Magnetofaba australis IT-1: one gene and its partner. The protein of the gene in region 1 interacts with the protein of each later gene in a pairwise test. Links are inferred from orthologs where the notes say so. Each region holds a gene or a part of one and is shown on either strand. Other genes may lie near its edges.

What was found.
Region 2: the proteins of MAIT1_RS07910 (region 1) and def interact in binary tests that used the Escherichia coli proteins (3 or more experiments, as listed by UniProt). The link is inferred for Magnetofaba australis IT-1 from one-to-one orthologs.

Annotation. Positions count from the first base shown.
Region 1 is NZ_LVJN01000018.1:388,758-404,188, reverse strand. What follows is about bases 628-3,436. They hold MAIT1_RS07910 (aspartate-semialdehyde dehydrogenase), read left to right. Parts: upstream 628-1,426; coding sequence 1,427-2,446; downstream 2,447-3,436. Other genes in these bases: MAIT1_RS07900 (CopD family protein), read right to left, coding at 3,048-3,436; MAIT1_RS07905 (hypothetical protein), read right to left, coding at 2,528-2,890; leuB (3-isopropylmalate dehydrogenase), read left to right, coding at 628-1,286. Also shown: leuD (3-isopropylmalate dehydratase small subunit), read left to right, coding at 1-170; more of leuB, read left to right, coding at 213-627; more of MAIT1_RS07900, read right to left, coding at 3,437-3,515; MAIT1_RS07895 (NAD(P)-binding protein), read right to left, coding at 3,588-5,345; dsrB (dissimilatory-type sulfite reductase subunit beta), read right to left, coding at 5,388-6,461; dsrA (dissimilatory-type sulfite reductase subunit alpha), read right to left, coding at 6,561-7,775; MAIT1_RS07880 (putative sensor domain DACNV-containing protein), read left to right, coding at 8,292-9,524; MAIT1_RS07875 (microcin C ABC transporter permease YejB), read right to left, coding at 9,529-10,617; MAIT1_RS07870 (extracellular solute-binding protein), read right to left, coding at 10,638-12,434; amrB (AmmeMemoRadiSam system protein B), read left to right, coding at 12,585-13,397; amrA (AmmeMemoRadiSam system protein A), read left to right, coding at 13,394-13,954; MAIT1_RS07855 (metal-dependent hydrolase), read left to right, coding at 13,961-14,683; MAIT1_RS07850 (hypothetical protein), read left to right, coding at 14,946-15,431.
Region 2 is NZ_LVJN01000016.1:7,174-22,636, reverse strand. Bases 1,201-4,041 are described here. They hold def (peptide deformylase), read left to right. Parts: upstream 1,201-2,280; coding sequence 2,281-2,802; downstream 2,803-4,041. Other genes in these bases: fmt (methionyl-tRNA formyltransferase), read left to right, coding at 2,799-3,743; priA (replication restart helicase PriA), read left to right, coding at 1,201-2,029. Outside these bases: more of priA, read left to right, coding at 1-1,200; zinc metalloprotease HtpX, read left to right, coding at 4,081-4,929; sulfur carrier protein DsrE2, read right to left, coding at 5,137-5,607; MAIT1_RS05215 (sulfurtransferase TusA family protein), read right to left, coding at 5,625-5,849; MAIT1_RS05210 (hypothetical protein), read left to right, coding at 6,097-6,600; MAIT1_RS05205 (IS110 family RNA-guided transposase), read right to left, coding at 7,278-8,321; MAIT1_RS05200 (DUF3576 domain-containing protein), read right to left, coding at 8,666-9,235; MAIT1_RS05195 (hypothetical protein), read right to left, coding at 9,443-10,774; MAIT1_RS05190 (hypothetical protein), read right to left, coding at 11,746-12,111; flagellar export chaperone FliS, read right to left, coding at 12,108-12,647; MAIT1_RS05180 (flagellar export chaperone FliS), read right to left, coding at 12,663-13,040; flagellar filament capping protein FliD, read right to left, coding at 13,139-14,557; MAIT1_RS05170 (flagellar protein FlaG), read right to left, coding at 14,609-14,914; MAIT1_RS05165 (flagellin N-terminal helical domain-containing protein), read right to left, coding at 15,114-15,463. UniProt on the Escherichia coli protein: Removes the formyl group from the N-terminal Met of newly synthesized proteins. Requires at least a dipeptide for an efficient rate of reaction. N-terminal L-methionine is a prerequisite for activity but the enzyme has broad specificity at other positions.

The DNA of each region.
Region 1 (15,431 bases):
GCATCAACACCCCCGAGGGTAAGAGCATCGCCTTCGAGGTGGATCCGTTTCGCAAGCACTGTTTGCTTAACGGCCTTGACGATATCGGCCTGACCTTGCAACACCTTGATGAAATTCAGGCGTTTGAGCAGAAGCGGCGCAGCGAGGCCCCGTGGGCCTTCCCCGGCTGATTCATCGCATTGGACTGACCTTTATAGTAGGAATATGAGTTTATGAGCAAGCGTATCCTTTTGCTGCCCGGTGATGGCATTGGCCAAGAGATCATTGCTGAAGCGCGCAAAGTGCTCGATTGGGCGCAAGCCAATGGCGCTGAGTTGACTATTGATGAGGGTCTCATCGGTGGAACCGCCTATGACGAGACCGGAACCCCGCTGCCCGAGGCTACCATCACAGCCGCCAAATCCGCCGATGCGGTGCTGCTGGGCGCGGTGGGCGGCGTCAAATGGGAGTCGCTGGATTATGCGGTGCGTCCCGAGCGCGGTCTGTTGGGCATCCGCAAGGCGCTGGATCTCTACTGCAATCTGCGTCCTGCGGTGGTGTATCCGCAACTGGCTGACGCCTCCACACTCAAACCCGAAGTGGTCAGCGGCATCGACATGATGGTGGTGCGCGAACTCTCTTCAGGTATCTACTTTGGCGAGCCCAAAGGCGTTGAGACCCTGGCTGACGGACGCAAGAAGGGCTACAACACCTTGGTCTACCACACCGACGAAATCGAGCGCGTGGCCCGTTCGGCGTTTGAAATCGCCATGAAGCGCAGCAAAAAGGTGTGCTCGGTGGACAAAGCCAATGTGCTGGAGTCCACGGAGTTGTGGCGTGATGTGGTCACCGCCCTGCGCGATGCGGAGTATCCGCAGATTGAACTGTCGCACATGTATGTGGATAACGCCGCCATGCAGCTGATCCGCAATCCCAAACAGTTCGACGTGATGGTCACCACCAACATGTTCGGCGATATCCTCTCCGACGCCGCCAGCATGCTCACCGGCTCCATCGGCATGCTGCCTTCGGCCTCATTGGGCGAGAAGTATGCGCTGTATGAGCCCATCCATGGATCGGCGCCGGACATCGCAGGAAAAGGCGTGGCCAACCCCTTGGCCACCATCCTGTCGGCCTCCATGATGTTCCGCTACTCCCTGGATCTGGGCGCCATCGCCGATAAGATCGATGCGGCGGTCAACAGCGTGTTGGATCAGGACCTGCGAACTGCGGACATCATGCAAGCGGGTAAAACCGAGGTGGGCACTGCCGCCATGGGCGATGCGGTGATCAAAGCCCTCGGCTGATCTCCACGGGACCATTCCAACGCACTGACTAGCGCCGGGGTCCCATAGGATCCCGGCGCAGTCGTTTGTGTTGATGTGTAGCAACAAAATCTTAAGTCCGGGCGCAAGCCCTTTTGATGACACAGAAAGTGAGAAGAACCATGAGTTATTCCGTCGCCGTGGTTGGCGCCACCGGCAATGTTGGCCGGGAGATGATCAAAATTCTCGAGCAGCGCAAGTTCCCGGTGCGCGAAATCCATTTCCTCGCTTCCGAACGCTCTGCGGGCGAACGTATCGAATTCAACGGCCATGAACATGTGGTGCAGAATCTCGACGAGTTCGATTTCGAAGGGGTGCAGATCGGTCTGTTCTCGCCGGGCGCCTCAGTGTCGAAAATTCACGCCCCTCGCGCCGCCAGCGCCGGGGTGATTGTGATCGACAACACCTCCTACTTCCGCATGGATCCCGACGTGCCGTTGGTGGTGCCTGAGGTCAACCCCGACGCCATTGCCGAGCATACCAAAAAGGGCATTATCGCCAACCCCAACTGCTCCACCATTCAGATGGTGCACGCCCTTGTGCCGATTCATCAGATCGCCACCATTAAGCGGATTGTGGTCTCCACCTATCAGGCGGTCTCTGGCGCTGGCAAAGCGGCTATGGATGAGCTGTTTGAGCAGACCCGTTCCCGCTACATGACCGGTGAAGATGTGCCGCCCAACAAGTTTTCCAAACCCATCGCGTTTAACGTGATTCCGCAAATCGATGTGTTTTTGGAAAATGGCTACACCAAGGAAGAGATGAAGATGGTCAATGAGACCAAGAAGATTCTCGATCCCAACATCGCCGTGACCGCCACCTGCGTGCGCGTGCCGGTGTTCAACGGTCATGCGGAGTCGGTTACAATCGAGACCGAAAAGCCCATCACCCCGGAGATGGCGCGTGAAGCGCTCTCCAAGGCGCCGGGCATCAAAGTGGTGGACGATCCCAGCGCCATGGAATTCATCACCCCAGCGGAGTGCTCAGGCGAAGATCCGACCTACGTGTCGCGCATTCGCGCCGATGAGAGCGTCACGCATGGATTGAACATGTGGGTGGTGGCCGATAATCTGCGCAAAGGCGCTGCGCTCAACACCATTCAGATTGCAGAAAAGCTCATCGAGCAGGGCCATATCAAATAATCTGTCCGACCACTTCAGAGCATAAAAAAAAGCCCCGCTGACTGAGTCAGCGGGGCTTTTTCTTAGCACTCTGACGCAAGCTTAGTTCAGCTCGGACATCGCCGTGAACAGTTTGCCCCAGGTCGGCGCTTTGTCGTTCACTTTTTTCTCAAGAAACATCGCGTGATGCACAGCTTGGCGCGCCAGCATCATGTTGCCGTTCTGCAGGGCCTCTTTCGCCTTTTGGCCCTGAGCGACGGTTTCGGCGCCCTGCTCTTGGATGTCTTCCCAGTAAGCGATGGCTTCCAGGCGATAGACAAAGGTCTCGGGCTTCTCACGCGCCGCCTGAAGGGAGTTCACCTCATCATTGTAAGGACCGAATTTCATGGTCCAGCCAGTGTCAGCCCATTTGCTCGCGGCGTCGATGGCTTGATCCAGTTGGGAGATGATCTGTTCCTTGCTCATATCGAATGGATCCTCTGCTAAAAATGGCGCGATGCGCCGTCAACCTTCAGGTTATTGACGTGTGGCGGTATTACCAATCCGCCCAGACCCGCGCAAAGCCAAAGCCTGCAACAGGGTAAAACAGTCTCGGCTACGGGAGCCGTATCGCCAGCGCTTGTCAGTAGTAGCGACCCAGAGCAGCCAGCGTTGCAACACTCAATCCCAAAGTCAGATTGATCGTCACAATTTTGCGAATAGAGCGCATATAGATCCCAGCTTCCGGGAATAAGCACTCTTTGATCATGCGCTTGAATTCATTATAAGGCCCAAAATACATGTAAGCATAAAGGCCAATCATGATACAGCCCAGCGCAGTCATGGCGTGGTGTGGCCAGCTCGCGCCGCCCCATCCGCCAAACTGCTGGAAGATCAACCACAAACCCGTAGCGGGTAGAATCATGATGGCGCCCCAGACCCAACGGAAAAACCGTTGGAAAATCGCCGCCATCATCTGAATCCGCTCGGGCGAATTCAACACTGCTTCACCGGCAGGGCGCGCCATAAAGTGCGCAAAAAACATCCCGCCAACCCAAACCATGGCAGCCATAAGATGCAAAATCAGCGCGACTGCGTGTAGTGATGTCATAAATGAATCAATTTATAAGAGGGCAAGCGGGGCACAAACGCGATGCGTCTATGCCCCGCTTAGGTACAGCGATTAGCCGTTGCCCATACCCATATCAATATACCCAGTGGGGCAGCTCTCAGAGCAGATATGGCAGCCGATGCAACGCTCGTAGTAGGTGTACATCACCTGGCCTTCGGGGTTGCCTTTGAACATGGTGATGGCGTCTTGAGGGCAATACAGTTCGCACTGTTTGCACTCAAAGCACATACCGCAGCTCATGCAGCGATCCGCCTCTTCCGAAGCCTCCTGTTGGGAGAGCATGGAGAGAGTCTCTTGCCAGTTGCCTTCCACCACGCTGGGATGAGACAGCGTACGCTTGGCTTGGGGCTTGTTGACGAAGTAGTCCCACTTGAGCTTTTCGTAAGGCACCACATCGGGCTTGCTGGGCTTCTTGGGCAGGGCTTTGCCATTGATCAGCAGATCAATGGATTCCGCAGCCTTGCGGCCCTGACCGATGGCGGTGGTCAGCAAGTGGATCTGCACCGAGTCGCCGCCAGCGAACACATTATCCATGCCTTTGACCTGGAAGTTGTGATCGACTTGCTGGAACGGGGTGCCGTCGGTAGCGGCTTCAAAGCCAGCCGTGTCGGTGGTCTGACCAATAGCGGCCACAACCATGTCACACTCAATGGTGGCTTCCGTGCCCGCTTTGGGCTTGTAGCGCATGAAGGGAACGGCGTGGTTCCAACCGTCTTCACCCTTCTCTTTACGCTCCATCTCAACGGTTTTGATGCCGGTGATGTTGCCGGAACCGTCACGCACGATCTCCACCGAACCGGTGCAGAAGCGCATGTCGGTGCCTTCGGCCTTGGCTTCGTCGAATTCGAACTGCGAGCAGTTCATCTCTTCTTGCGCCACAGCCGACAGCAGAACCGCTTCGGAGCCCAGACGCAGCGACAGACGCGCGACGTCCATGGCCACGTCGCCGTCGCCGATCACCACCACCTTCTTACCGATGGTGACTTTGCTCGCGCCATCTTCTTCGATGCCGCCATTGTATTCAAAGTCACGCAGGAAGCTGATGGCGTTGGTGGCGCCAGGGCCTTCAGCGCCGGGGATCGGCAGACCACGACCTTTTTGCGCCCCAGTGGCCAGGAACACCGCGTCATAGTCGGAACGCAGTTGATCCAAAGTCACGTCTTTACCCAGGGTGACGCCGGTTTTGACGTCCAGACCCAGGTTGACGATACGCGCAATCTCCTTGTCCATCACGCCACGATCGACACGATAGCCCATGATGCCGTAACGCAGCATGCCGCCCAGCTTGGGATCACGCTCATACAGGGTCACGCTGTGACCTTTGAGCATCAGCTGGTAGGCGCAGGAGAGGCCGCCCACGCCGCCGCCCACGATGGCGACTTTCTTGCCCGTGGAGGCAGTCGGCTTTTCGTACTGCAGATCCTTCTCAATGGCGTACTGACCAATGGCGTGCTCAATGGCGTTGATGCCGATGGTCTCGTCGCGATATTGGCGGTTGCAGGCGCCTTGGCACGGAGCCGGGCACACGCGACCCATCACGGCCGGGAAGGGGTTTTTCGTGGTCAGGCGGTAGAAGGCCGTCGCATACGGATCTTCGGACTTCCAAACGCCGCGCACGATGTTGTTATAGCCGCGGATGTCCTCACCGGCCGGGCAGGCATTCGTGCAAGGCGGAATGCGCGGCTGGTAGGTGGGGCACTTACCGGAGGCGTCACCATAGGCGACAACTTTGTCGAGGCCCTCTTCGAAGGTGCACTCGTCAAACTTCCAGTTGACCGCCGTTTGGTGAAAATGATTCGGTTTGGCCATGTCGCTTTCTCCTTCGTATTCAGTCTCTATCCGCGAAACAAATTAGAAACGGATGTGCGTGGACTGGTTGAAGGAGGAGCGCGCGTGACGGTAGTTGTCGATCATGAACTTATCGAACGGCAGACCGGTTTGCTCGAAGAAGGCCTTCCAGCCGATGCGGTCGATCCACTCGCCCACACGCTCCCAGTCGCGACCACCCTCTTTGTAAGCGGCCAGGATCTTCTTGACCACTTCAGCCACTTCCGGCCAGCGGGGGGGGTTGTTGGGCAGGCCATGAGCAACCAGTTTCATGTTGCTGGGCTTGGTGCGGGCGTTGGCGTTCTTACCACCAACCCAGATGGCCAGTTTGGAGTAATCCGGGTGGTTGATCTCCATGGCCGGGCAGGCGCCGAAGCACGCGCCGCAGACGATGCACTTCTCTTCCACAACCATCAGCGAGGGCTGACCGTTGACGGTGGTGGGGCGAATCGCCGCCACGGGGCAACGGGCCACGGTGCTGGGCATCTCACAGATGTTTTTCAGAATCTCGTGATTGATGCGGGGCGGACGGGTGTGCTGCACCACGATGGCGATGTCAGCCTGACCGCCGCAGTTGATTTCGCAGCAGGAGGTGGACATGCGCACGCGGTTGGGCATCTCTTCGTGGGTGAAGTCATGGAACAGTTCGTCCATGAGGGATTTCACCACACCGGAGGCGTCGGTGGCGGGAATGTCACAGTGCAACCAACCCTGGGTATGGGCCAGGGAGGAGACGGAGTTGCCGGTGCCGCCCACGGGGTGGCCAGCCGCTTCCAGCTCCTTGATCATGGGCTCAACGTTGGCTTCTTTGTCGGTGACAAACTCAACGTTGTTGCGCACGGTCCAGCGCAGGTGGCCTTCGCAGTACTTATCGGCGATGTCGCACAGGAAGCGGACGATGTCCACGGTCACCTGACGGTGGGTGCCGGCGCGCACGGTGTAGATGGCGTCGCCGCTCTCGGCCACGTGCTTGAGCACGCCGGGACGAGGACGCTCATGATATTTCCACTGGCCGTAGTTCTTCTTGATAACGGGGTGCAGCATTTCCCCATGATGCTTGGGCCCCGATTCAACTGTTTGATACTCACGTTTTGCCATGGTTCTCTCTACTCCCAATGAGGGCGTTATGCAGTGTGCGGTTCCAGGGTCCGAGCCGGAGGCCGCATAAGCGGCCTCCAGGTCTCGGGCTTGAAGAACTTAGCCAGCGGCTTCGTAGTCGGCTTTGAAGAACGGGTTGTCGCGCGGTTGCTTCACCATATCGGGGATCGCGTCCAGACCCACGGCATCCAGGAACTGCTGCATGCCCACGCGCTCGATGGTTTCGCCGATGCGCTCGTGATCCAGACCGTTTTCGGCCCAGTAGTCGATCATTTCGTCGATCAGATCGGTGAAGGCGTCGTAATCTTCATCGGTCTCCAGCTTCATGAAGGGAACCATCACGGAGCCCAGCATGTTGCCCACTTTGAGGTGGCCTTTACCGCCCACCAGCAAGGTGATGCCTTTGTCCTTGCCCGGGGAGAGGGCTTTGGTCATCACGTTGATGCAGTGCATGCAACGGACGCAGGAGCTGTTGTCGATGGTGATGGAGGCTTGGTCTTCGTTCAGAGTAATGGCGTTGGTGGGGCAGCGCATCTGAACGTTGTTGACAAAGTAGGCGACGCCGACGTCGTCGAGGTAGTTCTTGACTTCCGCCTCGTCGACTTGGATATCGTCGCGCCAGGTGCCGATCACGGAGTAGTCGGAACGCTGGATGGAGTTGCAGCAGTCATTGGGGCAGCCGGAGAACTTGAACTTGGCTTTGTAGGGCAGCTGCGGACGGTGCACCAGGTCGGTGAAGTAGGTCAGCACGCGATGGTGGGCTTCCAGGGTGTCGTAGCAGGCCATTTCGCAGCGGGCGGGGCCGATGCAGGAGGCGCCGGTGCGCACGGTGGCGCCAGCGCCGCCGAGGTCCCAACCCAGCTTGTTCAGATCGTCAAAGCACTCTTGCACGTTGTCTTGCACGATGCCTTGCAGCTGGAGGTTGCCGGTCTGGCCGTGCATGGAGATCATGCCGGAGCCGTATTTTTCCCAGATGTCGCAGATTTCGCGCAGGTGCTTGGAGGTGTAGTGCAGACCCGGGGCCGGCTGAATGCGCATGGTGTGGCACTCTTTGGCTTCGGGGAACAGCTCGGGGATCATGGAGTAGCGGCTGATGATGCCAGCGCCGTAACCGTGCACGCCGACCACGCCGCCCTTCCAGTAACCCATTTTGGTTTCATAGGAGTAGTTGAGCTGGTCCAGAACGCCGCGCACCATGGTTTTGCCCGTGCGCTTGAAGTAGTCCTTATAACCCGTGATGAAACTGGGCCAGGGGCCGGTTTCCAGCTGATCCAGGTTAGGCGTCGGATTCAGCGTGTTCTCATTTTCAGCCATGGTTTTTCTCTCCCAACGTGGTAAGGCGATCAGCGTTCAGGCTCTGACTCGGACGATGATCGTATTCCCGAATATTATGAAATGCTACTACACTCGGCGCGCATTATCAAAGGACATATTTACGATTCAGCCGCCGAATATACCGGCAAGCCCCAGGGCATTGCCAGCTTTTTCTCGGCTGGGCGCCATAATCGTATAAAAATTGCTTTATGAAACAGGTGGATCTGCTATTCTGGCGGGAGTGCGTCAGTGTGTTTCTCTGGACTGGAGCGCGCCATCCTTAGAGCAAATTCCTGTTTTGAATCAGACGCTCAACTGGCTAATGCGCGCCAGGAGCGTACACTGCGGAAATGCGATTTTGGCAATCGTTACGGCTTGAGGATATTTACACAGTGAATATGTGTGGTAGCTTGTGTAAAACCCTGGCCATTGTCAGGTTGAATGCTCATATTGATATTCTTATTTCGCAATTTCGTCAAGTAAATCTCTCGCCTGGGACCCGCCAAGGAGATCGCCGTGCTGTTCGACTATCACATCATTGACCAGGTGATTGAGCTATGGAACCGGCACGAGAGCGTCGGCGGTTCGCTGCGCTTCGACCAGGTGAAGAGTGCCATGGAGACGGTGTTCCTGGCTGGACTCAAGCGCGAAGAGGATCGACCTGTTCAAGTGAGTGTGATTCTCCTCGAGCCTGAGATGTTCCCTCATCGCGAGCTCTCTGGCGAACCGGTGCTGGTGCGCATGGACCGCCGCCTCCCCTTTACGGTGGACTCTTTAGTTAAACTTGCTCCCGCTTTTGACCCGGTCACCACCGCACTGGCGGTGTGCGCGTGTGATGTGGATACCCAGGCGCTCTCCGTGTGGGGCGCGGTGTTCACTTCGCGCCGGGGACGCACCCGTTTCGACCCTGAACCCTTCAGCCTCACCCCGCCCGATGCGTTGGTCATCTCCACCCTCTCCACCGGCTCGCTCACGGTGTTTCGCGGCGGCAATGTGATCGCCCGCTTCAACTCCGGTCGCTTCAACGAACCCACGCCGACGCCGTTTACCGCCAGTCTTATGGGTTGGAGTCTGTTGCAGGGAATAAAATCCCACGCAGAGTTTCAAACCAACGGCACGCGCTACTGGCGCTGCTATCGCGATTTCATCGACCGTCTGCTGGTTGAGGCCAACAAGCGCGGGCACGGCGGCGCCATTGTATGGCTGCCTGAACACTTATTAGAAGATGGCCAGGATTGGATCAACCCCCGCTACACCCTGCAACAAGGCGCCGAGGGCGCGCCGCTACTGCAAGAGTTGTGTCGCTTGGAGATCGCCCGTGAAGAGGGCGAAGATGCGTTCCGGCAGGGGGTCAAAGGCCCTGACGTGCTGGTGGTGGAGCGCGCCATTCAGGAGGTTAAGCGGCGCATTGTGGAGCACGTCGAGCTGTTGGCGCAGATGACCCGGGTGGATGGCGCGCTGATTCTCTCCTCGCGCCTGCGCGCGCTCTCTTTTGGATCCATTCTCGAAGCGCCGACCTGGCTGGGCGAAACCATCTATGGACCCGACGACGACGCCTATCCCGCCTATCAGGTGGACTTGCACCAGTACGGCACACGCCACAACTCGGCAGTGAACTTCATCGGCAAGAATCATGACGCGGTGGCGTTCGTTCTGTCTCAGGACGGCCCCATCGCCGGCATCACCGGCAAGGATGGCGACACCCTCTACTGGTGGCCGGATTGCCTGTCGAGCTTGGGTTCGGTGTAACCCGCTACTGCGCGGAATCAAAGGTGATGCGCGGGTCCACCAGCACGTAGGTGACGTCGGTGATGAGCTTGGTGAGCAGTCCCAGCAGGGTGAAGAAGTAGAGGGTGGCCATCACCACCGGATAGTCGCGGTTGATCACGCTCTCATAGCCCAGCAGCCCCAGCCCATCGAGGCTGAAGATGGTTTCGATGAGCAGACTGCCGGAGAAGAAGGCGCCGACGAACATGCCGGGAAAGCCGGTCACCAGCGGGATCATGGCGTTGCGGAACACGTGCTGATAGAGGGTCGCCTCCTCCGACAGCCCCTTGGCGCGGGCGGTGGTGACGTACTGCTTGGCGATCTCTTCGAGAAAGCTGTTCTTGGTGAGCATGGTCATTACCGCGAACGAACCCACCACCGAGGCGGCGATGGGCAGCACCATGTGCCACAGATAGTCGACGATCTTCATGGGCCAACTCAAATCGGCCCAGTTGTCCGACACCAGACCGCGCAGTGGGAAGATGTCCCAGAAGCTGCCGCCGCCGAACAGCACGATGAGCAGAATCCCCAACACAAAACCGGGGATGGAGTAGCCGGTGAGCACCACCAGGGAGGTCCAGGCGTCAAAGCGCGTGCCGTGGCGCACCGCTTTTTTTATTCCCAGCGGGATGCTGATCAGATAGGTAAGCAGGAAGGTCCACACCCCCAGGGAGATGGAGACCGGTAGTTTATCCACCACCAGCTCCACCACGCTGCGGTGGTGGTAGTAGGACTCGCCAAACTCAAAGCGCAGATAGTTGCCCATCATCTGCAGGAAGCGCTCATGGGCGGGCTTGTCGAAGCCATAGAGCCGTTTCAACTGCTCCAGTTGCTCCGGATCAAGCCCCTTGGCGCCGCGATAACTCCCCTCCCCGCTGCTCATCATCGCCCCGGTCACATCGGCTCCGCCGCCGCCCAGGGTTCCGCCCGCCGCCGCACGCCCCTGCTCCAGGGTGTGAATCATCTGCTCCACCGGCCCGCCGGGGACGAACTGGATGATGACGAAGGTAAGCAGCATAATCCCCAGCAGCGTCGGGATCATCAGCAACAGACGGCGCAGAATATAGGCGGCCATGGCGAATCAGGCTCCCACGCTCACGGCTTGGCCAGCCACCAGGAGAGCAACCAGCCGTCGGCGGTGTAGTAGAGCGGCGGCTTGGCCGGGCGCTTGAGCTTGCTGGCGTAGGCCACGCGGTGGTAGGGGATGTGCCAGTTGGGGATCAGATAGTCCCCGGCCATCAACACCCGGTCCAGCGCGCGGCACGCCGCCACCAGGCCATCGCGATCCTTGGCTTGAATCAGCTGCTCCACCAGCGCATCCACCACCGGGTTTTTCAATCCCAGCAAGTTACGGCTGCCCTTCACATCGGCGCTCTGACTGGTCCACATGCCGATCTGCTCATTGCCCGGCGACTGCGACTGCGGGAACGAGCCCACCATCATGTCGAAGTCATGATCCTGCACCCGCTGCTGGTAGAGCGAGGCGTCCACGGTGCGATAGGTCATCTCCACGCCGAGCTTTTTCAGATTGGCGTTGAACGGCGCCATGACGCGCTCGAAGGCGGGTTGCGCCAGCAGGAAATCGAACGCCAGGCGCTCACCCTTGGCGTTGACCAGCACCCGGTCCGGTCCCAATTTCCAGCCCGCCTGTTTGAGCAGCCGCATCGCCTGCCGCAGATTGCCGCGCAGGGAGCCCGGCGGCGTTGTGCTGGGCGGCGGACGCACGCCCTCGAACACCTCGGCGGGGAGCTGTTTGCGAAACGGCTCCAATAGATTCAACACCGCCCCTTGCGGCGGCCCGGGACGGGCGGCCATCTCCGAGTTGGAGAAGAAGCTGCCGTCGCGGGTGTATTGATCGTAGAACAGATTGTGATTGCTCCACTCGAAGTCAAACGCCAGCGCCAGCGCCTGCCGCACGCGCTGATCCTGGAACAGCGGTTTACGCAGATTGAAGATGAACGCCTGCATGCCCTGATTGTTGCGATGGGGCAATTTCTCCTTGATCAAGGCGCCGGAGTCGAACTGCTTGCCCTCATAATCCCGCGCCCACTGTTTGGAGTTGTAGACGGTGATGAAGTCGAACTCTCCAGCCTTGAACGCCTCCAACGCCACCACCGGATCCTTGAACACCTTCAAGCCGATGGAGTCGAAATTGTAGAAGCCCTGATTGACCGGCAGACCCCAGCCCCAATAGTTGGGGTTGCGGCGATAGAGCACGCTCTTGCCCGACTCCACCTTCTCCACCACATAGGGGCCAGAGCCCACCGGGATGGTCAGATCCAGATCCTTGAAGCTGTGCTTGGCGAAGAATTTCTTGCTGAGAATCGGCAGTTGCCCGGCGATGAGCGGCAGTTCGCGATTGTACTGTTTGAAGTGGAAACGCACGCTGCGCGCATCGATGATTTCGGCGCGCTCGATATCGCGGTAGTAGCTGGCGTGGAACGGCGAGGCCTGATCAGACTTCAGGGTCTCCAGGCTAAATTTCACATCTTCCGCAGTAACTGGCGTCCCATCGGAAAATTGCGCTTTGGCGTTGAGGCGGAAGGTCACCGACATCCAATCCTCGGCCACAACCACATCTTCGGCCAGCAGGCCATACTGCGCGAAGGGCTCGTCCAGCGAGGAGGTCATCAGGGTCTCAAACACCAACGCCCCCAGCAGCGCCGGCGCGGCGCCTTTGAGGGTGAAGGGGTTGAGCTTATCGAAGCCGCCCATATCCTGCAGGGTCAGATGCCCACCCACCGGCGCCTGGGGATTGACGTAGTCGAAATGCTTGAACTCTGCCGGGTACTTCAATTCGCCATCCAGGCTCAGACCGTGCGCGGCCTGCGCTGTGGCGGCGTGCAGACACAAGCCCCACAGCAAGACAAAGACACACAACGATCTTTTCATGGCGCCCAACGCTCCAATCCCGGTAAACTGTTTGAGTAAGCAATTTTTCATGACCAATTTTGATCGGCATTGATGATGGCCCGCCAAACATGGCTTGTCCAGGGCGAGCGCCGACAGCAATGCGCGCCACAGCTCTCAGGAGCCGCTGTTATGACCACCCTCTCTGCACGCCCCCCTGCGGTGGCGGGAATGTTCTATCCCGATGAGCCCGACCTGTTGCGCCGCACCGTGGCGCACTTCCTGAGTTCGGCGCCCAAGCCGCAAACGACGCCATGCGCCGTGGTTGCCCCCCATGCAGGCTATCGCTTCTCCGGCGTCACCGCCGGCTACGCCTATAACGGTCTGCCCGCCGCCACCGAGGAGAATCCGCGCCGGGTGTTTCTGGTGGGCCCCAGCCATCGGGTCTATCTGGACGGGGTGTCGGTGGGCGACTACAGCGCCTTCGCCACCCCCATGGGGGATATCCCTCTTGACCTGCAGACCATCGGCTGGATGCTCACTGAGCCGGATGTCAGCAACAGCGCCAACCCCCACGCCATGGAGCACTCGCTGGAGACGCAACTGCCGTTTCTGCTGGAGAGCGTCCAGCACATGCGACTCATCCCCATGGTGTATGGACGCATCAGCCATGAGCGGCTGGCGCAGATTCTGCAAACCTATGCGTCTGAGGATGATCTGATCGTGGTCAGTTCCGACCTCTCCCACTTCCATGATTACGACACCGCGCGCCGCTTGGACTCTGAATGCCATGACGCCGTGGCCAAACAGAGCGCCGAGCAAATGAGCGAATGCGAAGCGTGCGGCCGCACCGGCGTGGCGGCGCTGATCATGCTGGCCAAACAGCGCGGCTGGCGCTCGGAGTTGGCCGACTACCGCAACTCCGGCGACACCGCCGGGGATAAAAATCGTGTGGTGGGCTACGCCAGCTACCTCTATTTTGACCACACGGAGCAGGCGGCATGAAAGCGGGACCGCAACTCCCTGCACTGGCGCGTGCGCATTTGGCGGCGAAGCTGAGCGACCAGCCGCTGCAGTCGGCGCAATCGCTGCGGGAGAGATTCCCGGAACTGGCCGAACCCGGCGCCTGTTTTATCACCCTCACCAAGCAGGGCGCTCTGCGCGGTTGCATCGGCTCCCTGGTCGCCCATCGCGACCTGGCGGCGGATCTGATCGCCAACGCCGAGGCGGCGGCGTTCCGCGACCCACGTTTTCCCCCTGTGAACTTCGAAGAATTGGCGCAAATTCGCGTTGAGGTCTCCCTGCTTTCGGCGCCGCAACCCCTCCCCTATGACAGCGCAGACGACCTCCTGTGCAAGCTTGAACCCAACGTGCACGGGGTGATTCTCAGCGTTGGCGGATCGCGCGCCACCTTCCTGCCGCAGGTGTGGGAGCAGTTACCCTCGCCCACGGAGTTTCTCTCTCACCTGTGCCGCAAGGCGGGGCTGGCTGGCGACTGCTGGCGCCACGGGCCCCAGATTCAGCTCTACACGGTGGAGAAATATAAGGAAGAGACGCCGTAATCTCCCATGGCTGACTTCTCCACCCATCTGAGCGTCGGCGCCGCTGTCTCCGGCGCGGCGGCCACATTGGTCAACGCCGCAGGCGTGATTAACGCCGACCAAACCCTGCTGCTGTTCACTCTGGGGACCATTGGCGGTCTGCTGCCGGATCTGGACAGCGATACCTCCACGCCGCTCAAAGCCGGTTTCACCTTTCTGGCCACGCTGTTCGGCTTCGTGGTGATGTTCGGCGTGGGTGTGGGGCGCTATTCGGTGCTGGAGTTGATCCTGTTATGGTGGGCTGCATTCCTCATGATTCGCTACGGCGTGTTCGCCCTGTTCACGCAACTGACCAAGCATCGCGGGATTATCCACTCTGTCCCGGCAGGGGCGCTGTTCGCCGCCATCGCCATTGTGCTGGCGGACCGCCTGTTTCTGCTGGGGATCACGCTGGCGTGGCTCAGCGGCCTGTTTGTGCTGCTGGGATTCCTCACGCACCTGCTGCTCGATGAGCTGGTGAGCCTGAATCTGCTCAAGGCCAGCGGCCCACGCAAATCCCTGGGCACGGCATTCAAACTCTTTTCCAACGATTGGCGCGCCACCGCTGGCGTTTATCTCGCCCTGGGGGCGTTATGGTTCGTGTTGCCGCCTGCGCCTGCGCTGTTTCAATTGGCTGCGCTGACTGGCGTTTGGCGCGCTGTGCTGCCCAACCTCCTGCCCCACGGAAGTTTTTTCGATATCACCTTTTAACCACCGAGAGTTTCTTCATTTCAGTGAGAGAAAATTCATGATATATATTTTATAAATTTGCAGACCAAATGATCTGTTTCGTGTTGGGATGCCAATATTTATATCATCTTGCAATCACAGCAGCCGTGCGCAGTCACCCTTCGCACACTATTCGCAACGACAAAAGCTGGCGCTAACTGCCGAATTTAAAGGGACGTCGCTGTGCGGGTTGTTCGATGCAACGCCGAGCCCTCTTTCATAACCACATGAGTGCGAGAATCCGATGAAAAAGACTCTTTCTTTAATTGCCTGCGCAGCGCTGCTATCGGGTTGCGCCACCATGGCCAAGGGCATGGATGGCGGCATGATCGAAGTTCACTCCAACACCCCGGCGGAGTGTGAATTCACTGACGCCATGGGCACCCGCACCTTCTCCATTCCTGGTCAAATCAAAGCCGACGCCAGTTCTGGGCCGGGCGTTGTCATGTGCCACGCAGATGGCTTCCTGGATATGACTCAACAGATCGATACCGAATTCAACGGCGCGACAGTGGGCAATATTCTGTTGGGTGGGGTCATTGGTCTGGTGGTGGACGCCGCCACCGGCAACACCAGCGCCTACCCCTCCCATGTGATCGTCTCCATGGAGCCTGTGGAGTTTGGCTCGCTGGCTGAAGAGGATCAGTGGCGCGCCGACAATGAGAAGTGGGTGGCGGACGTGCGCAACAAATACGAGCCACAGAGCGAAGATTTCAACCCTCATGCGGTG
Region 2 (15,463 bases), on another replicon or contig:
CGATACGCCCCCCCTCAACGCCGAACTCATGCGTCTGCTGGACTACATCGCCCGCTATTATCGCCAAGCTCCCGCCAGCATCGCCGCCGCCGCCCTACCCGCCCATCTATTGCACGATCGCAAACGCCGCGTTATCTGGCTCGGCGAAACCGCCCCGCCCGACTCCCTCTCCCCCGCCCTGCGCGCCCTGGCCGACCATCTGCGCAAACGCAAGAACGGCTTGATGGAGTCCACCATCGCCCAGCACGTCGGGCGCGCCGGACTGGATCGTAAGCTCAAACTGTTACGCGATGACGGTTTGATCCGCATCGAAGAGAGCTGGGACGCGCGCCACAAAGCGCGGGAGAATCCCCACTGGGAGGCCGAGGAGCAGGCCGAAGTCCGCCAGCTTCATGAGCCGCCGCAGCTCACCGATGAGCAGCAGGAGGCGGTGGATGCGCTCAACGAGGCCATCACCGCTGGACGCTTCGCCCCCTTCTTGCTGCAAGGAGTCACCGGCTCGGGCAAAACAGAGGTCTACTTCCGCGCCGTGGAGACCGCCCTGGCGCAGGGTCGGCAGGCGTTGCTGCTGGTGCCGGAGATCTCCCTGACGCCGCAACTCACCGCCCGCTATCGGGTGCGCTTTCATGAGACTCTGGCGGTGTTCCACTCCGGGCTCACCCCGGCGCGGCGTCACGACGAGTGGCGGCGCGCCCGCTCCGGTCAGGCGCGGGTGATCATCGGCGCGCGCAGCGCCCTGTTCGCGCCGTTTGCCGATTTGGGCCTCATCGTGGTGGATGAGGAGCATGACGGCTCTTACAAACAAGAAGAGGGCGTGCCTTACCACGCCCGCGACATGGCCATCGTGCGCGCCAGCTTCAACCAGGCGGTGGTGGTGCTGGGCAGCGCCACGCCCGCCATGGAGAGTCTGCACAACGCCCAGCATGGGAAATATCACCATCTGCGACTCACTCAACGCGCCACCGGGGCCGACCTCCCCCCCATTGAGCTGGTGGACCTCTCCGATCCGCAGAACCGCGAGGGGATGCGCGCCCACAGCCTCATCGGCAAGACCCTGCGTGAGGCGATGAGCGAGACCCTGGCGGCGGGCAAGCAGTCGTTGCTGTTTTTGAACCGGCGCGGCTTTGCCCCGGCGTTACTGTGTAACCTCTGCGGCCACTCGGTGAGCTGTCCCAACTGTGCGGTGGCGCTGACGCTGCACAAAGGGCGCAATCAGTTGATGTGCCACTACTGCGACCACGTGGCCGACCCCCCCGACGTCTGCCCCGAGTGCGGCCAGTTGGGGTTGATCCGCTTCGGCCCCGGCACCGAACGGTTGGAGGAGGAGGTTAAACAGCGCTTCCCCGACGCCAACGTGGCGCGGCTGGATCGCGACGCGGTGAAGGGTTCGGCGGATCGTTTGGCCAAGACCCTGGACGCCTTCCGCAGCGGCGCGGTGGATATCCTGGTGGGCACGCAGATGATCGCCAAGGGGCACCACTTCTCCGGCCTTTCGCTGGTGGGGGTGATCGCCGCCGAGAGCGCCATGAGTCAGCCAGACTTCCGCGCCGCCGAGCGGGCGTTTCAACTGGTGACTCAGGTGGCGGGACGCGCCGGGCGCGAACGGGGGCAGACGGGTCGGGTGCTGGTGCAGACCTTCGACCCGCAGCACTACGCTCTCACCGCCGCCGCCTGTCACGACGCCGATCTGTTCGCTGATCAGGAATTACGGTTTCGCGCCGAGGCGGAGTATCCCCCCTTTTCGCGCATGGCGCTGGTGCGCTTCTCCTGTGAGGACCTGGGCGAAGGGGATCGTTTTGTCGCCGAATTGCGGCGCAATCTGCCTCATACCGAGGGCGCGTTGGTGCTGGGTCCGGCTCCGGCGCCGCTATCGAAGCTGCGCGGGCGGCATCGTTGGCAATTAATGATCAAGGGGGCGGATATCCGCATGGTGCATCAGGCGGTGGGCAGGATTCTGGCGGCGGCGGAGCCGTTGGCGGGGCGGAATCTGCGTATTGGCGTGGATATCGACCCACAAGCGTTTGTCTGATAGGTTAGGAAGTTTGTTGAACGAAATGCGCTGAACAGTGCTCAATAGAAGGCAAAATTCGTCGAGTTGAGCACGAAGCAAAACTAACGAGGGTCCAGGGAAATCATTTCCCTGGCGGGTCACGGGCAGAGCCCGTGCGGGTGCAGGGCAGAGCCCTGCCGGGTCCAGGGCGGAGCCCTGGTCGGGTCTGGGCTGAAAGCCCAGTCTCTTAAATCATCCAAAATATTCCACAGAGTTGCAGGAAAGCCGCAATGCCCATTCTTCCCATTGTCACCGCGCCGGATCCGGTGCTGAAAGCCAAAGCCAAACCGGTTGAAGCGGTCACCGACGAGATTCGTCAACTGATGGATGATATGCTCGAAACCATGTACGACGCCCCGGGCATCGGTCTGGCGGCGCCGCAGGTGGGCGTCTCCAAACGCATCATCGTGGTGGACGTGGATCAGTCCAACCCGGATAAAGACGGTAAGAACCCCATGTGTTTCGCCAATCCGCAGATTGTCGCCAGCACCGGCGAGACCAGCTATGACGAAGGGTGCCTGTCGGTGCCGGACGCCATCGCTTCGGTCAATCGGATGGAGAAGATCACCCTCAAAGCGTTAGATCGTAACGGTGATGAGGTGACGCTGGAGGCCGACGGGCTGCTCTCCATCTGCCTTCAGCATGAGATTGACCATCTGGATGGAGTGCTGTTCATCGACCGCATCTCCCGGCTGAAACGGGAGATGATCATCAAGAAGCTCAAGAAAATGAAAGCGGAGCAGAGCGCATGAGCGAGACCCCCTGGCGCATCGTGTTTATGGGCACGCCGGATTTCTCTGTCGGCGCGCTGCAGGCGTTGATCGATGGTCCCGACGAGGTGGTGGGGGTGTTCACCCAGCCCGATAAACCCGCTGGACGCGGCAAGAAGATGCAGCCGACGCCGGTGAAGGTTCTGGCCGAACAGCACAATATCCCGGTGTTTCAGCCCAAGAAACTGCGCAACGCCGAGCCGGTGCAGAAGTTGCGGGATCTGAAGCCCGATCTGGCGGTGGTGGTGGCCTATGGGCAGATTCTCTCCCAGGAAGTGCTGGATATCCCCACCCATGGCTGCTTGAACATCCATGCGTCGGTGCTGCCCCGCTGGCGCGGCGCGGCGCCGATTCAACGGGCGATTCAGGCGGGCGACGCCATCACCGGCGTGACCATCATGCAGATGGACGCCGGGTTGGATACCGGCCCCATGCTGCTGGTGGAGACCGTGCCCATTGAGGCAAACACCACCGGCGGCGTGTTGCACGATCAATTGGCTGAACTGGGATCACGTTTGATCGTCGAGGCGGTGGCGGCGCTGCAGCAGGACGCCATTCATCCGCAGCCGCAGCCCGACCATGGCGAAACCTACGCGCATAAACTCAAGCGCGAAGAGAGCCACATCGACTGGGCATTGCCTGCGGTGGAGATCGAGCGCATGTTGCGCGCTTTTGATCCTTGGCCCGCCTCCGTCACCGGCTTGGATGAGAAGCCGTTGAAGCTGTTCCGCGCCCGTTTGGCGCAAGGAAGCGGCGAGCCGGGCGTGGTCACCGCCATTCATGACGACGGCTTCGAAGTGGCTTGTGGCGAAGGCTCGTTGGTGGTCACCGAGATTCAAGCCCCGGGCAAAAAGCGCATGGCCGCCGCCGACTGGCTGCGCGGGCATGGTCTGCAACCCGGAATCCGTCTGCACACCCCTTGACGCACGCCGCGTCACATCCCATCTGATACAAGTAGAGCAGTACTAACAAGGGTGATGAAAGAGACTGGGGCTTCGCCCCAGACCCCACCAGGGCTTCGCCCTGGACCCATGAGGGCTCCGCCCTCAACCCGCCAGGGAAATGATTTCCCTGGACCCTCGTTAGTTTTGCTTCTGAGCTTGTATGAAGATTCCACAGTATCTGTTTTTTATTTCGTTTCGCCTTAAGATTCGAAAAGAGAACGGAAACGTTTCACCGCACCGTTAAAGTGTACGAGGCGCCTGTTGCGCCTGTTCACTTCTCACGATCACTCTCGCACATGAGGTTGCGAAACCATCCATGAACGTAATCAAGACGTCGATTCTTCTGGCCGCAATGACCGCGCTGTTTATGGCGGCCGGGTATGCCATGGCGGGAGAAGGCGGCATGATGATCGCGTTGATCATCGCCGTGGCGATGAACTTCTTCGCCTACTGGAACAGCGACAAGATGGTGCTCTCCATGTATGGCGCGCAGCCGGTGGGTCCGCGTGAGGCGCCGGAGCTGTACAACATGGTGCAAGCGTTGGCCAAACGCGCCGGTCTGCCCATGCCCAAGGTCTATATCATCGACGACCCCAACCCCAACGCCTTCGCCACGGGGCGCGACCCGGAACACGCCGCCGTGGCCGCCACCACAGGCATCATGCGCATTCTCAGCCGCGAGGAGTTGGCTGGGGTGATGGCCCATGAACTGGCCCACGTGAAGAATCGCGACACGCTGGTGATGACGGTTTCCGCCACCATCGCCGGCGCGGTGACGATGATCGCCAATATGGCGCAATTCGCCGCCATTTTCGGCTCCAATCGCGACGAGGAAGAGGGTGGCGGCATGGGCGGCTTGGCGAGCATTGTGATGATGATTCTGGCCCCTATCGCCGCCTCACTGATTCAGATGGCGATCTCGCGTGCGCGGGAGTATCACGCCGACGCCACTGGGGCGCAGATTTGCGGCAACCCGCAGTGGCTGGCGAGCGCGTTGGATAAGTTACAGCGTGGCAATGAGGCGATTCCCAACCATACTGCGGAGGCGCATCCGGCAACGGCGCATATGTTTATCGTCAATCCGCTGCGTGGGGGGTTATCGAGCTTGTTCTCGACGCACCCGCCGATGGGTGAGCGCATTCGTCGTTTGTTAGGTATGCGGTAAAAGTGTTTGCGTGACGCAAGGCCGAGCCAGCGCTGACTATTCAGCCGCCGACTGGTCGGCGGCCCATGAGACAGCGCTGGCTCGGCCTTGCGTCACGCAAACACTTTTGCTCCTCGCCAACACGCAAAAAAGGCCCGGCAGTCGCCCGCCAGGCCTTTTTCGCATTCACAGACGCAGAGCTTACGCCCTGCAGCGTCCATCCACGCCTTAGATGTACAGCGTGATGTCCGCGTCGCCCGCCACTTCAAAGAAGCGCGCCGCACCAGCATACTCAACGCCGTCCAGCAGCTCTTCGTGTTTGAAGTCAAACAGGTCAACCGTCATCTGACAGGCAATCATGTTCACTTCGGACTCAATCGCCATCTCCATCAGGTCGTCGATGGAGGCAACGCCTTTGCCCTTCATCTTCGCCTTCATCATGGTGGTGGCCATCGCTTCCATACCAGGCAGGGCTTGCACCAGCACCGGCATGTCAACCGGCATCGGCATGGCGGGATTGCCCAGCGGGGAGATCTTCAGGTTGCGGTTTTTCTTCAGCACCTGGAGACCATAGAAGGTCCAGAAGATGTGAACCTCATAATCCAACGCCGCAGCCGTGGTGGCCAGAATCAGCGGGGGATAAGCCCAATCCAGGGTGCCTTTGGTGGCGATGATCGCCAGTTTCTTCTGGTCCGACATGGTCTACCTCCCTTTTCTTAGCACTTCTCGATTTCGTAGTAGAACACGTCGCCGTTCTCAGAAGCCTTCACCATCTTGTTGCCGGTCTGGGCGCAGAAGGACTCGAAATCTTTGGCGGAGCCGGGATCGGTCGCTTCGATAGCCAAAATCTGACCCGCGGTCATCTCTTTGAGAGCTTTTTTCGCGCGCAAGATGGGCAGGGGGCAGTTCAAGCCTTTGGCGTCCAACGTTTTATCTGCCATAGTTTCCTCTCCATAACAGTCTGTATCCGAGCAGCCCGCAACTGCGGACCTCAGTTTATTAGAAAAACAGGATACTCTCAAAGCTGCGTCAACGCACGGATTGATGCAAATTTTTTTTCTGTTTTGACACAACCCCGGCACAATGAAAAGATTCTGTTCTGGTATTCCAATTGCAGGCAGACTGTGTGGCGCGCACGCAGCGCCGGATTGCATGGCACAGCCCGAACAGCGCGGAGTTTGTGAGAATATGTTTAATTATATCATGGCTTTGGCGGTTTTAACCATCATCCTCTGGACGTTGGCGAAACTGCGCGATATCCGCGATCAAAAGAAGTCCGGCAAACTACCGACCGACGAATCCACCCTGCTGCTGGGCCTGTTTTATACCATCTCCAACGCCTGCGTAGCCTATTTTCGCGAACACGGCTGCTACCCACCGGTGGTCCATGGCGCCAATGACGGCCTCCTTGAGCGCGGCTATCTGGACAACGACGAGCTGGCGAGTATGACGCAATCCATGAAGCTGTTTAGCATCGTCATCTCCGATGTGAACGGTTTTGGCGTCTGTCTGGAGAACTGCACCGCCTCCATCACCGAAGAGATCATCAGCCGCGCCAAAACCTCCGGCAGTAAAGTGGTGTTCATGGACTTCAAGTCCGATCGCTTCGTCACCCTCACCCCGCCCATCAAGAACGACTTCATCAACCTCACCATTCCGCTGCCGCTGAAGCCCAAATCCATGGGCAAATAGGCGGGCGGCCCGCCATCAATCGTGATGACGGCGCCTTAGGCTCATGCCTGGACCTTGTCTCGCTGTTGATCTATAGCCATGCGAAACCAAAACTGCACACAACGGCCAATGTTTGCGTGACGTAAGTGAAGCTCGCGCTGACTATAGTCGCTAGCATTCAAAAGTGCACATATGGGCGCTGGAAGATTTCGAGGGCTCCGCCCTCGAGCTCCCAACATCAAAATCCAAACCGTGATTCGGGCAATCCATGGCCCTCACCCTTCGGGCTCGCTGCGCGAGTCCGATTCGGCAATCCTGCCGAATCGTGGGCGCTGCCCATGTATGGTCCGCTCCGCCATGTATGGTCCGCTCCGCCATGTATGGTCCGCTCCGCCATGTATGGTCCGCTCCGCCACGGCAAGAGAAAATGTCCACTGATGTGTGAGGCTTAGTCGCGCCCATGTATCCGGCCTGTTGATGAGGGGCTTGTCGCCCTCTGGCCCTGATGGAATTTGCGCGTGGCCCTCCTCAACACACCCTCGGCCTCTATGGGCCCTTGGGCGAAACAGGTTCTTGACCACGCAGGGCTATGCCGTTTCACGCCATCAATCTCGACTCTCTCTCGCAACCTGGCTGGTGGGATCTCTTTCTCTTTCCTTATCGGCCTGTTTTTCTTTTAGAGTTGTATTGCGCTCTCTCTACACAGCGGCGCTGGCCCCATAGGCCTCCTGCTTCACCAGCATCGCCCACGCGCTGCGCGCCATGCGGTTGGCCAGCGCCACCACTGCTCTATTTGCGCCGCGACGTTCCGACACCGACACTGCCCACTGGCTGCGGCGATCCGGCTTGTTTTCACACACGCGCAACGCCGCCCGCGCCCCATGGATCAACAGGGTGCGAAGATAACCATTTCCCCGTTTGCTGATCCCCGTCAGCCACGCCTTGCCCCCTGTGGAGTGCTGATTCGGAACCAACCCTATCCATGCCGACAGCTCCCGGCCATTCTTAAACGCCCGCACATCCCCCACCGACGCCAACAGCGCCGTCGCCGTGATCGGTCCCACTCCCGGGATCGTCATCAGCAATCGACACTGCGGCTCCGCCTTGGCCAGCGCCTCAATCTCACGCTCATATTTGCCGATGCGCTCATCCAAATGCGCCAGCTCATCGCGCTCATCCTCCAGAATTACGCGAAAATTGGCGCTCATTTCCGAGCTCTCATCACTCAAAATCAGCACAATCGCCCGCCGCGCCTGTTTGATGCTCTTGGGAAAGACAATCCCATACTCGGCAAGCAGTCCGCGAATCTGGTTCACCAACGCCGTGCGGTTCTTCACCGCCAGACTGCGTATCCGATGCAGCGACAATATCTCTTGCTGGGCAACGCTTTTGATCCCCACAAAACGCATATTCGGACGCTGTACCGCTTCGCAAATCGCCTCTGCATCCACGCTGTCGTTCTTGTGCCGCTTCACGTAGGGCTTCACATATTGCGGCGCCATCAAACGCACATCATGCCCATATCCCTGAAATTTCCGCGCCCAGTGATGCGCGCCGCTACTGGCTTCCATCCCCACCAGGCACGGCGGCAGTTGCGCCATGAACTCCAGTAACTTATCTCGTTTCAAGCGCTGTTTCAGAACGCTCTTGCCGCGCGCATCCACGCCATGCAACTGAAACACGCTCTTGCCCAGATCAATCCCCAGTACCCGTACCTGTCCGTTTTCGATATGATTGCTCATGGTCCGCTCCGACTCCGTTTAGATGGAAAAACACACCACCATCTTGGCCCATTGCGAGGCCGTTTGGGTAGCGGAGCGGACCATTCCATTACACCCGCTTAAGGGTCACAGACCCTATGACGATTTGGCAGGATGGCCAAATCGTCTGGGAGCCGCTGCCCCCAGCGGGGTGTGGGGCGGCGCCCCACGGTGTGGGTGTTGGGAGCTCGAGGGCGCAGCCCTCGATATCTTCCAGCGCCCATATGTTCACTTTTGAATGTAGCGACTCATAGCCATGCAAAACGGCCCTGGAGAGCTCTCCAGGGCCGTTTTGCATGGCTATGAATCAGGCTAAACAGCCAAACTCACATTTTGGTGATCTGAGAGTTCTTACGAATCCCTTTTTCAATCTGCGCGGCCATGCTCTCTTCAGCCGGTTGATCGATCCAGACATTCTGACGCAACACCTGCTTGAGCACCACCACACGCACCTCGCCATACGGCTCAACGCCGGAGACGCGAATGTTCAAACGATAACGCTTGGTGGGATCCGTCGGGTCAACCTTCCACTCGGTGGAGACAAACCCCGATTCGCGATTGGCGGTCTGGATGGGCAGCTCCATCACCATATCCAGCGCCCCGGAGAAGAGCTTGTCGCGACGGATATCCGCTGCGGTGAGCGCACGCCCGCCGCCCATGATGCCGCCGGAACCGAGGCTGAAGGTGCTTTGCTCGCCTTCATCGGCTTTGGACTGCACTTTCATCCAGTCCTCTTTGCCATCCTCAACCGCCTTTTTCTGGCCGAATTTGGCCAGCTTGTGTTTGTCCACCTGGTTGGAGGAGCGCCACAACTTGTTGGAACAGCCCGAAGCCGCCACAGAGAGGGAGATCCCCATCAACAGGGTCAAACAGATGCGCAAAATGCGACTTTGCATGACAGGCCAACCTTTCATTCTCAGCAGGCGAAATACAGAGATTTTGCAAACGGACAATAGCCCGACATTGTGACTGACGGCAGCCCGAAAGGGAAGGATCTAAGCAGTGAACGGATGAGCCGGAGAATTCCAGCGCAACACAAAAAAAACGGGGCCCGAAGGCCCCGTTTGGTACTGCAGTGCTGGATCAACCGATCAAGCGAAGTATTAGAACTTCATCTTGATGGTGGCTTCCAGGATGTGCATCTCGTCGATGCTGGTGGTGCCGACAGCGGAACCGGACTGAGGATCCACATAGGCGCCGAACAGACCGAAGGTGGTGTCGGTGTCGATCTTGGTGGCCGCACCGATGCTGCCGCCCCAAGCCGCGTCGCTCACGTCTTGGTTGGTGGTGTAGCCGGTGGGACGATCTTCAGCCAGAGCAGCGTAGTCCAGGTGCGGGGTGATGGTCCACGCGCCAGCTTTCACGCTCAGACCAGCGCCGATGCCCCACATGTTTTTGGTGGCGTTGGACAGCAGGCCAGCGGAACCGGTGGCGGCGGCAGCCCAGTTGCCCATCAGGTCTTGACCGCCAGGACCGCCGGTGTCCCAGGTCTTGGACCACACGGTGTTGTCGTTGGTCACGGAGTCGAAGTCTTCGTCACCGTAGAAGGCATAGCCGCTCCAGGAACCGAAGCCGGTTTTGCCCTTGGCGCGCAGACCAACCAGGAAGCCGTTGGCATCCCAGGTGCCGCTCACGCTGTTGGCGGTGGGGGTGACGCCGCTGAAGCCATCTTCGTAGACGATGGTGCCGGTCAGGTCGATGCCGCCCATGGCGCCATTCAGGGTCAGAGCCAACCAGAAGTTGTTGACGTCGTCGGTGGCCACGGTGTTGATGGTGGTGCCCAGGGTCGAACCGTAGTCGGCATCCAGGTAGGCGCCGGTCAGCTGCCAGTTGACGGAACCGGCTTTACCCAGCAGCGACAGGGCGTACAGGTCGGCGTCGTCTTGGTTGGCGGGGGTGGCGCTGGCGGTGGTGGAGGAGGCGCTGCCTTCTTCAGCCTTCACACCGGCCAGGATGGCGGTCACGTCGCCGAAGGACTTGGCCAGCAGCCAGGTGCCGAAAGCGGTGGCGTCATGCTCAACCAGGATGCTGTCGTTCAAGGAGATGGGCATCTCACCAACTTTCACGCCCACGCCCCAAGCTTCGGTCTCCAACCAGCCCTGACGGATGGACCAGTCGTTGCCGGGGGTGGAGGCGGTGCCGATGGCGTCGGTCACGGTGCCCAGGTCAGCGGAGCTGATCAGGTTGGAGTTCAGGGGACGGAACACCAAGTGAGCGTGGGTCTTGGGGCTGGCGATGAAGTCCATCTTGATGTTCAAGCGATGGTACATCGCAGCGATGTCTTTGGCGTTGCCGGTTTCGGTGGTGATGTTGCTGTCGGCGCTGATGCCACGGAACATGTAGTAACCACCCATTTTCACTTCGCCGGCGTCGGCGGAGGGAGCGGCGACCACGGCGGCCATGGCGGCGGCGCCCAGAATCAGACCTTTTTTCATTGCTATCATCTCCAGTTTAAGCGTAATTGCGGCGGCTTTTGTTCGCCTTCCCGCAAGGGATCAGCACTTTCATATGGCTGACAAGATACACGGTGCGTTGCGAAAAATCAACAGCGAGTTGCAAAAAAACAACGAAAACTTCTAGAGCAGGAGGCGTGCCAAATATAAATTTGTCACCTATCCATAAAAAACACCACATAAACAATTATTTAATCATACGACCAGGTGTTGCATTTTTACATCACCTGGATGGAAGGGCAAATTTTCCCCCGGCAATAATCGCCGTTTTGCGCAACATATTGACAGCATCGTCAGTTCAATGACGACCCTTGATCGCTTTTGACGCCGCCCCGCGCCGCCTCGATTCGGCGGAAATTCTCCCCGCCGCCCCGCGCCGCCCCCAATACAGTGATGCAAAAAGATCACACTGCCGACAATCACGCCGCTTGGCGCAATGGTCAGTCGAAAAATCAACCACCCCGCTGCAAGCAGCGGGGTATGAACTCGAGAGGGTCATAACGGCGCTTACCGCCTAGCGGCGACAAGAGCCGTAGATCATTTTCTTTTTCAACGCAGCAAGCTGCGGGGAATTGGACCCTTAGAGATTGAACATTGGCGATTTTGAGAATGGAAGATATCGAGGGCTTTGCCCTCGAGCTCCCAAGATCAACAGCCACACCGTGATTCGGGCCATCCCTGTCCCTCACCCTTCGGGCTCGCTGCGCGAGTCCGATTTGGCGTTCCTGCCAAATCGTGGGCGCCGCCCACACCCGCTGGGGCCGCAGGCCCCAGACCCCGCCGTCGGCCAGCCGACGGCCAATAGTTAGCGCAAGCTGTACCTACGTCACGCAAACATTGGTCGTCCTGTGCGGTTTTGGTTTCGTATGGCGACAGGAGAGCGCATAAAAAACGCCGCGCAACCTCTAAACGAGGCGCGCGGCGTTGAGATCCAACCAGCGCTTGATATGCGCTTAAACTTTATGACTGACGCAGGTGGCGTGATCGCGCTGAATGCCGTAACCGGTCATGGCTTGAAAACGGCGATTCTCCTGCCCCATCTGATCCGACACGCGGGCTTTATACGCACGCAACGTGCGCATGGCCGGAGCGATGCGCGCCAGAATGTCCCGCGCGCGCTTCTCCAACAACTCCCGCTCCAGACCAGCCAGTTCGGTGTCGGACAGACGCGTGGTCAACTGCAAGGAGGCTTCGCTCCACAACCGGGGCAAACTCTCCAATCGCGCATCGTCGAGAGACTCGGGGGCGTCGACTTCATCGAGCATGCGCTCCAGATCCCCCAGCGCCGGACACTCCAGCAGGGCGTCCATGGCGCTCACAGGGTGCGCGTGGTCAAGGTGGGCCGCACCGCCGCGCCGCCCGCCGCCGGTTGCGCCGCGCCATAAGCTTTGGGCTTGTTGGCGCCGCCCGCTTTCATCACCGCCGACGAGTTGGCCGCCACCGCCTGGCCTTGACCGGCCATTGCGGCTTGCAACCCGCCCTGGGACTTGACTTGACGCACGGCGTCGCGCCAACCATCCAACAACACGGTGAGCATCTGAATCACGTCTTGAATCGGCTGCTCTTCCTTTTTGACGTTGGCTTTGGTCAGCGAGTCAAGCATGAAGTTATACAGCTCGAACAGCTGCACCGCCAATTGGCCGCCCTTGTCGAAGTCCAGCGTGTTCTGGAGTTCGCTGATGATGGCGGAGGCCTTTTGCAAAAAGGTCTTGTGCTCGGCCAGACGGCCATCGCGCTTCTCTTGGAGCGAGCGCTCCAGGAACCGAATCGCTCCCTCATACAGAAGAATCAACAGATCTTCACGAGAGGCGGTATTGGCCCGGGAGCTTTTGTAACTGCGAATCCCGTACGACATGACGCGCGTCCTCCCTTAACGGTCGAGCAGCGGTTGGGCGCCTTTCCAACCTTCCAGAAGGACGCCGAGTTGATGAATCACCGGTCCCAGAGGATCGGCGGCGACGGTGGCGCGAGCCTTGTCGATGCTCTCAATCATGAACGCATACAAGTCACGCAGGTGGCGGGTCACTTCAACACACGCCTCCACATCCAGCGTACGCTGGAACTCCTCAATAATGCGACGCGCGCGCCCAAGGGGTTCGGAGAAATCCTCCCGCCCGTCCTGCAAACGCTGCTGCGCCTCTTGCAGGAATTGAATCGCGCCCTCATACAGACGAATGAGCACATCCAGTTGATCGAGCAAGCCGCTACCGCCATTGGCGCCGCTATCGGCAAATCGCATCTGGTCCATGGTTCTCTTCCATCAAGCCCACTGGTGGCGTTGTCCCAAACGCGCGTTGCACAACAACCAAAGCGCGCTCACCGTCCGCCGTTTATCCAAACCCGCTCTTAACCCAACGCCTGTGACAGCGAAGACTGCGTCGCCTGCATCTGGGACATGAGCTGCTCAAGACTGGTGAATTTCTTGTTCAAACGATCGCGCACCTTCTCCAAACGCATGGTTTCGCGATCGATGCTGCTATCCAAAGAGGCCAGCCGCGCGGCCAGGGCATCGTTCTTACCGCCAAAGGCGCTGCTGTCGGTGCCGCTTTGGGTCAGCGTGTCGATCAGATCCTCCAACCGGTGCGCCAGACCCTCATTGGCGCCCGCAGTGGCGAAGGCCGAGGAGTTGGAGGCGTCCGGGGTGGAGGTGAACAGATCGGCAATGGAGTTGAAACCATTGGCCACCGCTTCTTCAAAAGCGGAGGTGTCCAGCTCCAGCAGACCGGATTTGGCGTTGGTGCGAATGCCGATCTCCGCCGCCCGCGTATAGGTGGACAGGTCGCCATAAGGCGACGTGGAGCTGCTGGTCTTGGTGTTGAACTCGTTGCGAATCTGCGCAACGGTGCTACGCGCCAACGAATCGCCCTGGAACTGATCCGGATTGTTGCTGATGAACGACTGAATCTCGTTGAACGAATCGATAAAGCCCTGGATGTTCTCCTTGAGCGTATCGGAGTCGTTGGCCACGGTGACGGTGAACGAGCCGGTGGCTTCCAAGTTCAGCGTCAGACCGGAGAGCACGTCGCTGGCGGCGTTGCTGTCGCTGGTCACGGCGATGCCGTCTACGGTCATGGTCGCGTCTTGACCGGCCACGCTGTTGGTCCAGTCGGCGTTGGCCAGGGAGTTGCCGCTGTCGAACGCCAGCGCGTTGACCCCGGAGACGTCGATGCGCGACGCGCCGCTATTGGTGCCGCTATCCATCGCCTGCAACACCAGACGATAGTTGGTGCCATCATACAGCACGCTGGCGCTCACCCCCTCGGTGGTGGTGGAGTCGCCGTCGTCATAATCGAGGGCGGCGATGCGCTCGGCGATGGTGGCCAGGGTGTCGCCGGCTTGCAAGCTGGCGGTGTAGTTGGTCCCGTTATAGCTGAAGACAAAGCTGGTGTCCGCCGTGAGGGTGTCGGAAACGCTGGTCAGGGCCGCACCGGACACATGGGTGTCGTGGGTGGCCAACTGCGTCACGTTGACGGAATGGATAGCCGCCACCGCATCGCTGCTGGCGGTGACCGTCAACTTGTCCTCATCGGAGGTGCTGGCCGTATGCGGGCGGAAGTAGGACTCCTCCTGCATCTCTTCGGCCTTGCTCTGAAAACTGAGCAGCTTGGACTTGAGCTCAGAAAAGGCGCTTTGCGTCGCGCTGACCTGGCTGCGTTTGGTCTGCAACGAGCTCAGGCGCGTCTGCTCGGCCTGCATCAATTGATCAACGATATCTGACGGCAATCCGCTCGCCAGTCCGCCGAAAGTCACGCTCCCGGTTGTCATGTCACTCTCCCTTGCGCTTCGATATGACGACGCCGAGGCAAACGCAGTGCGTTATGCTTGAGCGTCGAAGAGCAGGCCATCCCAGTCCTGCATCCGTTTGGCGAAATTCACCATCTCTTCGCTGGGGATCTGACGAATCACCTCATCGGTTTCGCGATCCACCACCCGCACCACCACGTCTTCGGTCTCCTCTTCGATGGAGAACTGCAGACGGGTGAAGCCATTGACTGCGCGCTGCGCCTGCTCCACCGCTTGTTCCAACGCCGCGCGACCCGGCGTTTGGGACTCCGCTCTTGATGGCGGATTGGTGGAAGCAGACGCGGTCGTCGAGCTTGCGCTCGCGCGACCAGACCGCATGCCGTGCTCAGCGGGTGGAGCCGGGGGGCGCGTCAAATCACCGGCGCGCGGCCCGGCATGATATGACAATTCCATGGCGCCAAGAGTATTGATCATGGCTGCCCCCTCTGTGTTCCTTGGAGCGACCCGATGGCCGCTCCCATCCACTGCGATTGCTTAACCGACGGCCCCGCTTAACCCGCGAGGGCCGTCGCGTCTTTTAACCCAGCAGCTGCAGCGCCAACTGAGGCTGCTGATTGGCCTGCGCCAACACCGCCGTGCCCGCCTGTTGCAGAATGGCGTTTTTGGTCAAATCGGCGGTTTCGGAGGCGATATCGGCGTCCATGATGCGCGAACGCGAGGCCGACATGTTCTCCACAATGTTCGACAGGTTGTTGATCACCGCTTCGAACCGGTTCTGCACCGCGCCCAGGCTCGCCCGAATGTCGGCGATGCTGTCCAGCGCCTGGTCGATTTGACGCAGCGCGGAGTTGGCCCCGTTGGTGGTGCTGATGGTCACAACCGGGTTCCCCGTGGTGTTGGAGAACAGATGGTTGATCGACGCCCCGG